Regions from separate parts of the Streptomyces sp. NPDC037083 genome, predicted to be linked through region 1. Evidence: riboswitches for the same ligand, from Rfam matches in the RefSeq annotation. Region 1 holds a riboswitch; each other region holds the start of a gene.
What was found. A riboswitch is a leader RNA that binds a small molecule or an ion and turns the genes downstream of it on or off. The one in region 1 is predicted to bind cobalamin.

Region 1 (2,188 bases):
CGGGTCGGCCAACGGGTTGCGCAGCAGCGACTGCATGACGGCCCCGCACACGGCGAGCCCGGCCCCGCACACGGCGGCGAGCAGGGTCCGGGGCATGCGCAGGTCCCACACGATGCCGTCGCGCAGCGGCGCCAAGGCGCCCTGTCCGAGGCCCAGATGTGCCGCGACGGACGCCCACACATCCGCCGTGGAGATGTCGGCGGGGCCGATCGTCACGGCGACCGCGACCGATGCGAGCAGCGCGAGCAGTCCGCCGCCGGTCAGCAGCAGCAGGCGGGTGCTCACTTGGCGAGCCCGAAGTCCCGCAGCCCGGCGGCGACCTTCTCGATCCCTTCGACCGTACGGATGGACGGGTTCATCGCCTGCCCGCTGAGCAGGACGTACCGCTTCTTCCTCACCGCGGTCAGGTGACGGGTGGCGGGGTTGGTCTCCAGGAAGCGGATCTTGGCCTGCGCGGTCTCCGCGGTCTGCTGCCTGCGGGTCAGGTCGCCGATCACGATGACGTCCGGGTCGCGGTCGGCGACCGTCTCCCAGCTGATCTGGGGCCACTCGTCATGGGTGTCGGCGAAGGCGTTCCTCGCGCCGACCGCGCGGGTGACGGCGCCCGGCGCGCCGCAGCAGCCGGCCAGGTAGGGCGACTGGGAGTTGGCGAACCAGTACATCAGGGAGACGTCGGAGGCGTGCAGTCCGGCGGTGGCCCTGCGCACCCTCTGCCGCGACGCGGCGACGAGTTCCTCGCCGCGCTCCTCGACGCCGAACGCCCGTGCCAGGTCACGGATTTCGTCGTACATGACGTCCAGCGTGAGCGGTGTGCTGCGCGATCCGTCGCCCCCGCTGTCGTTGTCCTTGCCCGCCGAGCAGTCGGAGGGCGAAACATAGGTGGGCACGCCCAGCTTCTCGAACTGCGCGCGGGTGGCGACGCCGCCCTTGCCGAGGGTGGAGACGAACGACGCGGTGACGAAGTCGGGTTCGGCGTCCAGGACCCTCTCGAAGGAGGGCGCGTCGTCCGCGAGCCGCGGCACGGACGCGTTGGCCTTCTCCAGCCCCTTCATCACCGGGTCGGTCCAGGTCGCCGTGCCGGCCATGCGGTCGCCGAGACCGAGGGAGAGCAGGATCTCCGTGGTCCCCTGGTTCAGGGAGACGGCCCGCTTCGGGGCCGACTCCAGGGTGACCTTGTGGCCGCAGTTGTCGATGGTCACCGGGTAGCCCGCAGCGGCGGACTTCCCAGGGCTCTCGGAGCCGCTCCCGGAGCCGCCGCAGGCGGTGAGCAGCAGGACGGACGCGAGGAGGAGCGCGGGGGTACGGAGCACGGGCATGCCTCGGGGGTCGGGGCTCGTACGCGGAGCCTGGCCTACGGACGTCCCCCCGCGCGGGACGCGGAGGCACCAGCAGGTCTTCGGACTCGGGTTCGTCCGGACGGGGCGCCTTCCCGGTCTCCCAGTGGCGTTCCGTGCCCCGCCCGTCCCCCTCACCGCTGCGCGTCAGTTCCGGGTTCGCACCGGATTCCCTGGCCTCGGATGTGGCTCGACTGGCCCGATGAGGCTATCAAGCGCGTCGCACGGTCGGTTCATGCGATCGGTCGGTTCATGCGATCGGTCACGGGTGCGGGACGAACGTGCCGGTGCTCTGCTCGATCCGCGGGGACCGGCCGGCGGGACCGCAGGACGCGGCGCCCGCCCGCGATGGGCGGTCAGCCGACCGCTGTGGCGAAGATGTGCATGGCAACCTGGCCCGACACCGCGTCGGGGCCCACGTTCGGCAGGGTCAGGTAGGCCACGGTCTTGCCTGCCTGGAGCGGCACGGTGGCGGCGTACACGCTGACCCTCTGCTGGACCTTGCCGCCGCCGCTGTTGAGGTAGTCGGTGGTGGCGACGATCTCGCTGCCGTCGGCCGCACTGTTGCTCCACCAGTCGGAGAAGGACAGGGTGCAGCGCCGGCTGGTGCCGTCGGTGTAGGTGATCAGGCCGGTGCCGGAGGCGTTGCCGTAGTCGGCGGTACCGAGGAAGCCGAGCCTGGTTGTTGGCGAACAGGGCGTTGATGCCGTGCTGCCCCTCGCTCCAGTACGAGTATTGCTGCAGGCCCAGTCGGGGGACGGCGGGCGCGCTGTTGGTGCGCGGCATCGTCGGGGAGCAGCCGCTCGGGGGCGCGCCCAGGGGGCCTGCGCCGCACGGCTGCGGGTGACACCGGG
Region 2 (2,188 bases), on a different contig from region 1:
TGAGCTGTGCGACCAGGTCGGCGCCGCCGAAGTGGCGGGGGTCGGCGCCCATGGCGTGAGCCGCGAAGACCAACTGGGCGTAGGCGGCGGGACCGCTCTGCCGCGCCCAGCCCGCGGCGTTCTGCTCCAGCCAGGCGAGAGGCTTCTTCGCCTGCGCGGTCCACCCGTGGGCGGCGAGGGCGACGACCGCGTCGGCGGTGTTGCCGTAGTCGGGCTGGTTCTCTGCGCCGGGCAGGGCCGACTCCAGATGGCCCTTCTTCCCGATCGTGCCGGCGAGGTAGGCCGAGCCGTTGCGGGCGAGCTGGTCCGGGGTGAGCGGGTCGGGCGAACCGCCGCAGACGGGGCCGTCCTGCGGCGTCTTCCCGGCCGTCGTCACGAACCCCTTGCCGAGGGCGCCGAGCACGCCCGCCGCCGTCGCGTCCGCGTTGGCCGCGAGGCCGCCCTTCTTGTCCGGCTGGTAGGCGAACGCGCCGCCGCCGGCCCGGTCGCAGGGGATGGAGAGCTTCACCAGGGCGTCGTACGGCGACTTCCCGGCCTTCTTCACCTCCGCGGGCCGCTGTCCGGCCGCAGTCATCGCCCCCGCCACGACGGACGTCGAGTTCGCGTCGCTGGGCCCGCCGGGGGAGTAGCCCCAGCCGCCGTCGGCGTTCTGGACGGACTTCAGCCAGCCGAGCGCCTTCTGCGCCTCGGCCCGGTGGCCGCCGAGCGCGGCGAGCGCCTGCACCGCAGCCGCCGTGCTGTTGGTGTCCACCATCAGCTTCGCGTCGCACGGCTTGGCGGTGTCGGCGCGGAAGGCGGCGAAGGCGCCGTTCGCGCACTGCTGCCCGGCCAGCCAGGCCACGGCCGAGTCGGCCGGGGTGACACCCGCCGTGTGCTGCGCGAGCAGGGCCAGCGACTGGCGCCAGACACCGTCGTACGTCGGGTCGGTCGTGCCGTACAGCCCGTCGGGTATCGCCACCGACGGGGTGGGGGACGGGGTGGCGGCGACGGCGGGGACGGCGGCGCCCAGCACGACGGTGGCGGCGGCCAGGGCCGCGGCGCTGCGGCGTACGTTCATGATCGGCGGGTGCCTCTCCCTGTGGGGGAGCCGGGCAGCACGGGGCGACCCCGGCGGCTCGGCTCCGTATGCCTCGACGGTGCCGTGCGGCGGCGGACCTGCCGACGCACATGAGCCGGTCACGGTCCCGTACCGGGCGATCCGGCTGTCACGGTTGCGGGTCAGCGCCGGATTTGCACCGGCTTCCCCCTGTACGGGTGTGATGACGACGCGGCCACTCTACCGGCAGGTAGGAAGGCGCCCGAGGGGTGCCCGGCGGGCGGGGCCGGAGCCCTGCCCGGGCTCGTGGACGCGCCCGTAGGGCGGAGGCCGGGCTCCCGCGTTCACACCGCCGCGTACGTCACCGGATCGCTCCCCGTGACCGCCTCCGCCCGCCCCAGCTTCACCAGCCGCCGCAGATGCGCCTCCGCCTCCGAGACGGCGATGTTCCTCGACCCGTAGGGGATCTCCGCCCAGGGCCGGTTCCACTCCATGCGCTCGGCGAGCTGCCAGGGGGTGAGCGGGGAGGCGAGGAGGGCGAGGAGCTGTGTGAGGCGCTCCTCGTGGTGGGAGAGCAACTCCCGTACCCGGGACGGTGCGTCGGTGAAGGCGTGCTGGTGTGCCGGGAGGATCTCGGCGGGGGCGAGGCGGCCCACGCGTTCGAGGGAGTCGAGGTAGTCGCCGAGCGGGTCGGTGACCGTCAGGTCGTCGGGGTCCTCGTAGAGGCCGATGTGCGGGGTGATCCCGGGGAGCACGTGGTCGCCGGAGAACAGACGGCCGTGACCCGGGAGTCCGGCCGGGTGGTCCTCCTCCAGGTGGAGGCAGACATGGCCGGGGGTGTGGCCCGGGGTCCAGATCGCGCGCAGCCGGCGGCCGGGCAGATCGAGGAGCTCGCCGGGGACGATCTCGCGGTCGGGGAGGGCCGGGGACAGCCCCGGCAGAGTGCGGCGGCGCGCCGTGCGCAGCGGTGCGATGTGGGACTCGGGGGCGCCGGCCGCCGCCAGCTTCTCGGCCATGTAGGCATACCAGCGTTCGGGGCGGGTCCGCCGGGTCCGCCGCACGATCGACGCGTCCGCTGCGTGCATCGCCACCCATGCCCCGGAGGCCTCCCGCACCTGCGCGGACAGTCCGTGGTGGTCCGGGTGGTGGTGG
Region 3 (2,188 bases), on a different contig from region 1:
GACCATGTGCGCCTCCGCGTCCGCCACCGTCTTCTTCGTGGTCGGCGGTGCGGCCGGGGCGGCCGGCTGGCGTGTGCCCTTCTGGGTCTACACGGTGAGCCTGGTGCTCGCCCCGCTGATGGCCGTCGTCCTGCCGAACCCGCTGCCGAGGCCCGCGGCGCGCACGGCGTCCGCCGAGGTCCGGGCTCAGGCCCAGCCGCGGGGCGAGGCGCAGGCCCGTGGGTCGTTCCCGTGGCGGCAGATGGCCGGCATCTGCGCGCTCACCTTCTTCGGGGCGATGGTCTTCTACACCGTCCCCGTGGAGATGGCGTACCTGCTGGACGACCTCGGCGTGACGAACTCCGGTGTGATCGGCCTGGCCACCGCGGCCGCGAGCGCCGCCACCGTCGGCGGCGCGGTCGCCTTCGCCCGGCTCAAGCGCTCCCCGGACCCGATGCTGCCCGCCGTCCTCGCGCTCTGCGCGGTCGGTTTCGCGGTGATGTCCCTCGCGTCCGACGCACCGCTCCTGATCGTCGGAGCGGTGCTCAACTGCCTGGGCACGGGGCTGCTGCTGCCCGCGCTCCTCACCAGCGCCATGTCCCGGCTGGCGTTCGAGGACCGCGGCCGGGGCACCGGACTGTGGACGGCGGCCTTCTTCGGCGGCGAGTTCGTCTGCCCGCTGGTACTCCTGGCCGTGGCCTCGGCAGTCGGCGGTCTCGCGCATGCGGTGGGCGTCCTGGGGCTGGCCGCCGCGGCCCTCGCGGCGGGACTGTGGGCGGCGCGGCGTCACGCGGACGCCACCGCTCCCCGACCGCTTCCACAGCAGTCGGCATGACGCTTCGTCCGCCCCCTGGGAGCGCCTCGGGCCGGACGGCGCCCGCAACTTGACCGGAAACTCGTCATGTGGCCGGAAACCGTCACTCGGTCCGGAGCCCGTTGCCCGACCCCGACCCGGCTACGGGACCGGAATTCCCGTTGCGCGCCCGGCGCCCGCCGCTCCCGACCGCGGCCGGCGAGGATCGGGCGGACAGGGGGAAACCGCGGTGATCCGGGCCACGTCGCGGCGGAGAGCGGCATCACGGCAGGTGGTGCGGTATTGGCCATGGGCGCGACACACGGTACCGTCGCTCTGATATCGACGACGGGATCACGGAAGCCGGTGGAAATCCGGCACGGTCGCGCCACTGTGATCGATGCGCTTCTCACTGACGGGGCGCATCGCGAGTCAGACCCGGGACCGTCGTCCTGTGCACCACCGAGATGGGACGCGAACTCCCAGAGGAGGCCCTGCCATGGCGCAGCATGTCGCCCAGCCGACCGTCACCACCCCCGTCGTACCCGCCAAGCTGCCGCTGAAGGCAATCGCCCCCTGGGCGGTCTTCTTCGGCGTCCTGATGCTGGTCCTGCTCTACTTCGTCGGCGCCGAGCAGGGCGCCACCTCCGTCGTCTCCGGCGAGGGCGTCCACGAATGGGTGCACGACGCCCGTCACCTCCTCGGCTTCCCCTGCCACTGATCAGGGGCGCCGCACACCCATGAACTCAGCAACGGTAAGAAACCTGCTCGTTCGGGGCATGCTCGCCGGCCTCGGGGCCGGCGTGCTCGCCCTGTTCGTCGCCTACTTCCTCGGCGAGCCGTACGTCGACGGCGCCATCGGCTTCGAGGAGTCCCACGCGGCCGCGCACGAGCACGAGGTCGAACTCGTCTCCCGCGGGCTGCAGTCCACCGCCGGCCTCGCCACCGGCGTCCTGGTCTACGGGGTGGCCTTCGGCGGGATCGCCGCCCTCGCCTACTGCTTCGCCCTCGGCCGCGTCGGACGCTTCACCCCCCGGGCCACGGCGCTGCTGCTGTCGGGGGCCGGGTTGCTCACCGTGTACGTCGTGCCCTTCCTGAAGTACCCGGCCAACCCGCCCGCGGTCGGCGACCACGACACCATCGCCAAGCGGACCACCCTGTACTTCCTCATGATGGTGCTCGGCGTGCTCCTCGCGGTCGCCGCGGTCATCGTCGGCAAGCGGCTCGCGCCGCGGCTCGGCAACTGGTACGCCACCGTCGTCGCCGTCCTCGGTTTCGTGCTGGTGGTCGGGCTGGCCTACGCCTTCCTGCCCGCCGTCAACGAGGTTCCGGGGGACTTCCCGGCCACGCTGCTGTGGCGGTTCCGCCTTTCCTCGCTCGCCATGCAGGTCACGATGTGGGCAGGCTTCGGCCTCG
Region 4 (2,188 bases), on a different contig from region 1:
GGCCAGATCGCCGACGACCTGACGGCCACCATCCCCTCCCCGGCCCCCGAGCCCGTGGCGGCCCCCGCCGCCCCGCCGGCCGCGACCGTCTGAGCCGGCGCGTCCGGTCCGAAGGAAGAGAAGCATCATGAAGATCGACTGGGCAGCCCTGGGCTCCGTGTTCGGCGTCAGCCTCGTGGTCACCGTGGGCCTCGTGGCCCTGTTCACCCTCGGCGTCATGGGCCTGTCGCGGCAGGAGCGCGCGACGGCGGAGGGCGGCTCGGCCACCCTCGCGGTGACGGGCGCGTACGCGTGCTTCGCGGCCTGTGCGGCGGCGGTGGCGTACGGGATCTCGCTGATCGTGGCCTGACGCGTCGGCCGTGACCTGACGCGCCATCGGACACCCAGGGGGTGCGGGACGGATCGCCGTCCCGCACCCCCTGTCCGTGTGACCCCGCCGATCGCCCGCGTGTGGGGTTCTGCACACTCTCCTCCTGCAGGTCAACAGCAAGTTGACGACCCTTCCGGGCCCGTGGTGGACTGCCCGAGCCATGTACGGCGGCAGAAGAGGAAGCCGGTGCGAATCCGGCGCGGTCCCGCCACTGTCACCGGGGTAGTAACCCCCGGGAGCCAGGAACTCTCGCCGCGGTCTCGTCGAACCAGGGCGTGGACACCCTGAGTGAGGACACATAGCCATGCTCGGCTGCCCGTCTCGCGTCGCCATCAGGTCGCTGCCCGCCCTCACGGCCGGCTGAGCCGATGGGTGCCGATCGCGTCCACGCGTACGGCGCCGCCGCCGGCCTCCTCGGCGACCTGCTCCTCGGCGATCCCCGCCGGGGACACCCGGTCGCCGCGTTCGGGCGGGCTGCGGGCGCCGTCGAGCGGCTGCTGTGGCGGGACCACCGGGGGTGGGGCGCCCTGCACGCCGTCGTCTGCGCGGGCGGCGCCGTCGCCCTGGGAGCCGTCGCCTCGCGGGCCGTGCGCGACCGTCCCGCCGCCTCCGTCGCCCTCACCGCAGCCGCCACCTGGGCGGTCGTCGGGGGCACTTCCCTCGTCCGCGAGGCCCGGCGCATCGGCCGGGCCCTGGAGGCGGGGGACGTCGAGGCCGCCCGGGAACGGCTGCCGCATCTGTGCGGGCGCGACCCGCAGGCCCTGGACGCCGACGGGATCGCCCGGGCCGTCGTGGAATCCGTCGCCGAGAACACCTCCGACGCCGTCGTCGGCGCCCTGGTGTGGGGCGCCGTGGGCGGGGTGCCGGGGCTGCTCGGGTTCCGGGCCGTCAACACCCTCGACGCGATGGTCGGACACCGGTCGCCGCGCCATCTGCGCTACGGGTGGGCCTCGGCCCGGCTCGACGACGTCGCCGGGTGGCCGGGGGCACGGCTGACCGCCGTGCTCGCCGCCGTCGCCGGAGACGATCCGCGGGGCGCGGTACGAGCCTGGCGCGCCGACGCCGGCAAGCATCCCAGCCCCAACGCGGGCCCCGTGGAAGCGTCCTTCGCGGGCGCCCTCGGGGTGCGGCTGGGCGGGACCCTGTCCTACGGCGGCCGGGTGGAGCACCGGCCCGTGCTCAACGGGGCGGCGGGGCGGCCCGTCGTCGCGCGGGACATCGAACGCGCCGCGCGGCTGTCCCGCCACGTCGGCCTGCTCGCGCTCGGCGTCACCGTCGCCGCGCGCTTCGTCGCGAAGAACGCGCGCGACACGCTGGGCGCGCGGAAGGGGCGTACGTCATGAGCGGGGGTCTCCTCGTCGCCGGCACCACCTCCGACGCCGGCAAGAGCGTCGTCACGGCCGGGATCTGCCGGTGGCTGGTGCGGCAGGGGGTGAAGGTCGCGCCGTTCAAGGCGCAGAACATGTCGCTGAACTCGTTCGTGACGCGGGAGGGCGCCGAGATCGGGCGGGCGCAGGCCATGCAGGCGCAGGCCTGCCGCATCGAGCCGACGGCGCTGATGAACCCGGTGCTGCTCAAGCCCGGCGGCGAGCAGAGCAGTCAGGTGGTGCTGCTGGGCAAGCCGGTGGGCGAGCTGAGCGCCCGCGGGTACCACGGGGGGCGGCAGCAGAAGCTCCTCGGGACCGTTCTCGACTGTCTCGCCGGATTGCGGGGCACGTATGACGCGGTGATCTGTGAGGGGGCCGGCAGTCCTGCCGAGATCAATCTGCGGCGGACGGACATCGTCAACATGGGGATCGCCCGCAATGCCGGGCTGCC

Region 2: linked by a shared signal. The riboswitch ahead of ACZ7DE_RS05700 (prenyltransferase/squalene oxidase repeat-containing protein) and the one ahead of ACZ7DE_RS08855 (ABC transporter substrate-binding protein) in region 1 are both predicted to bind cobalamin.
Region 3: linked by a shared signal. The riboswitch ahead of ACZ7DE_RS12880 (CbtB domain-containing protein) and the one ahead of ACZ7DE_RS08855 (ABC transporter substrate-binding protein) in region 1 are both predicted to bind cobalamin.
Region 4: linked by a shared signal. The riboswitch ahead of ACZ7DE_RS20015 (cobalamin biosynthesis protein) and the one ahead of ACZ7DE_RS08855 (ABC transporter substrate-binding protein) in region 1 are both predicted to bind cobalamin.

What each region holds. Positions count from the first base shown of each region.
Region 1 is NZ_JBVJSQ010000003.1:49,521-51,708, reverse strand. It holds gene ACZ7DE_RS08860 (FecCD family ABC transporter permease) at 1-285, opposite strand, end outside; gene ACZ7DE_RS08855 (ABC transporter substrate-binding protein) at 282-1,316, opposite strand; cobalamin riboswitch at 1,371-1,548, opposite strand; gene ACZ7DE_RS08850 (hypothetical protein) at 1,691-1,816, opposite strand.
Region 2 is NZ_JBVJSQ010000002.1:197,438-199,625, reverse strand. It holds gene ACZ7DE_RS05700 (prenyltransferase/squalene oxidase repeat-containing protein) at 1-1,057, opposite strand, end outside; adenosylcobalamin-variant (AdoCbl-variant) riboswitch at 1,184-1,255, opposite strand; gene ACZ7DE_RS05695 (MBL fold metallo-hydrolase) at 1,381-2,188, opposite strand, start outside.
Region 3 is NZ_JBVJSQ010000004.1:173,572-175,759, forward strand. It holds gene ACZ7DE_RS12875 (MFS transporter) at 1-814, shown strand, start outside; cobalamin riboswitch at 1,078-1,235, shown strand; gene ACZ7DE_RS12880 (CbtB domain-containing protein) at 1,272-1,493, shown strand; gene ACZ7DE_RS12885 (CbtA family protein) at 1,513-2,188, shown strand, end outside.
Region 4 is NZ_JBVJSQ010000007.1:59,474-61,661, forward strand. It holds gene ACZ7DE_RS20005 (inorganic phosphate transporter) at 1-93, shown strand, start outside; gene ACZ7DE_RS20010 (hypothetical protein) at 128-349, shown strand; cobalamin riboswitch at 498-639, shown strand; gene ACZ7DE_RS20015 (cobalamin biosynthesis protein) at 739-1,713, shown strand; gene ACZ7DE_RS20020 (cobyric acid synthase) at 1,710-2,188, shown strand, end outside.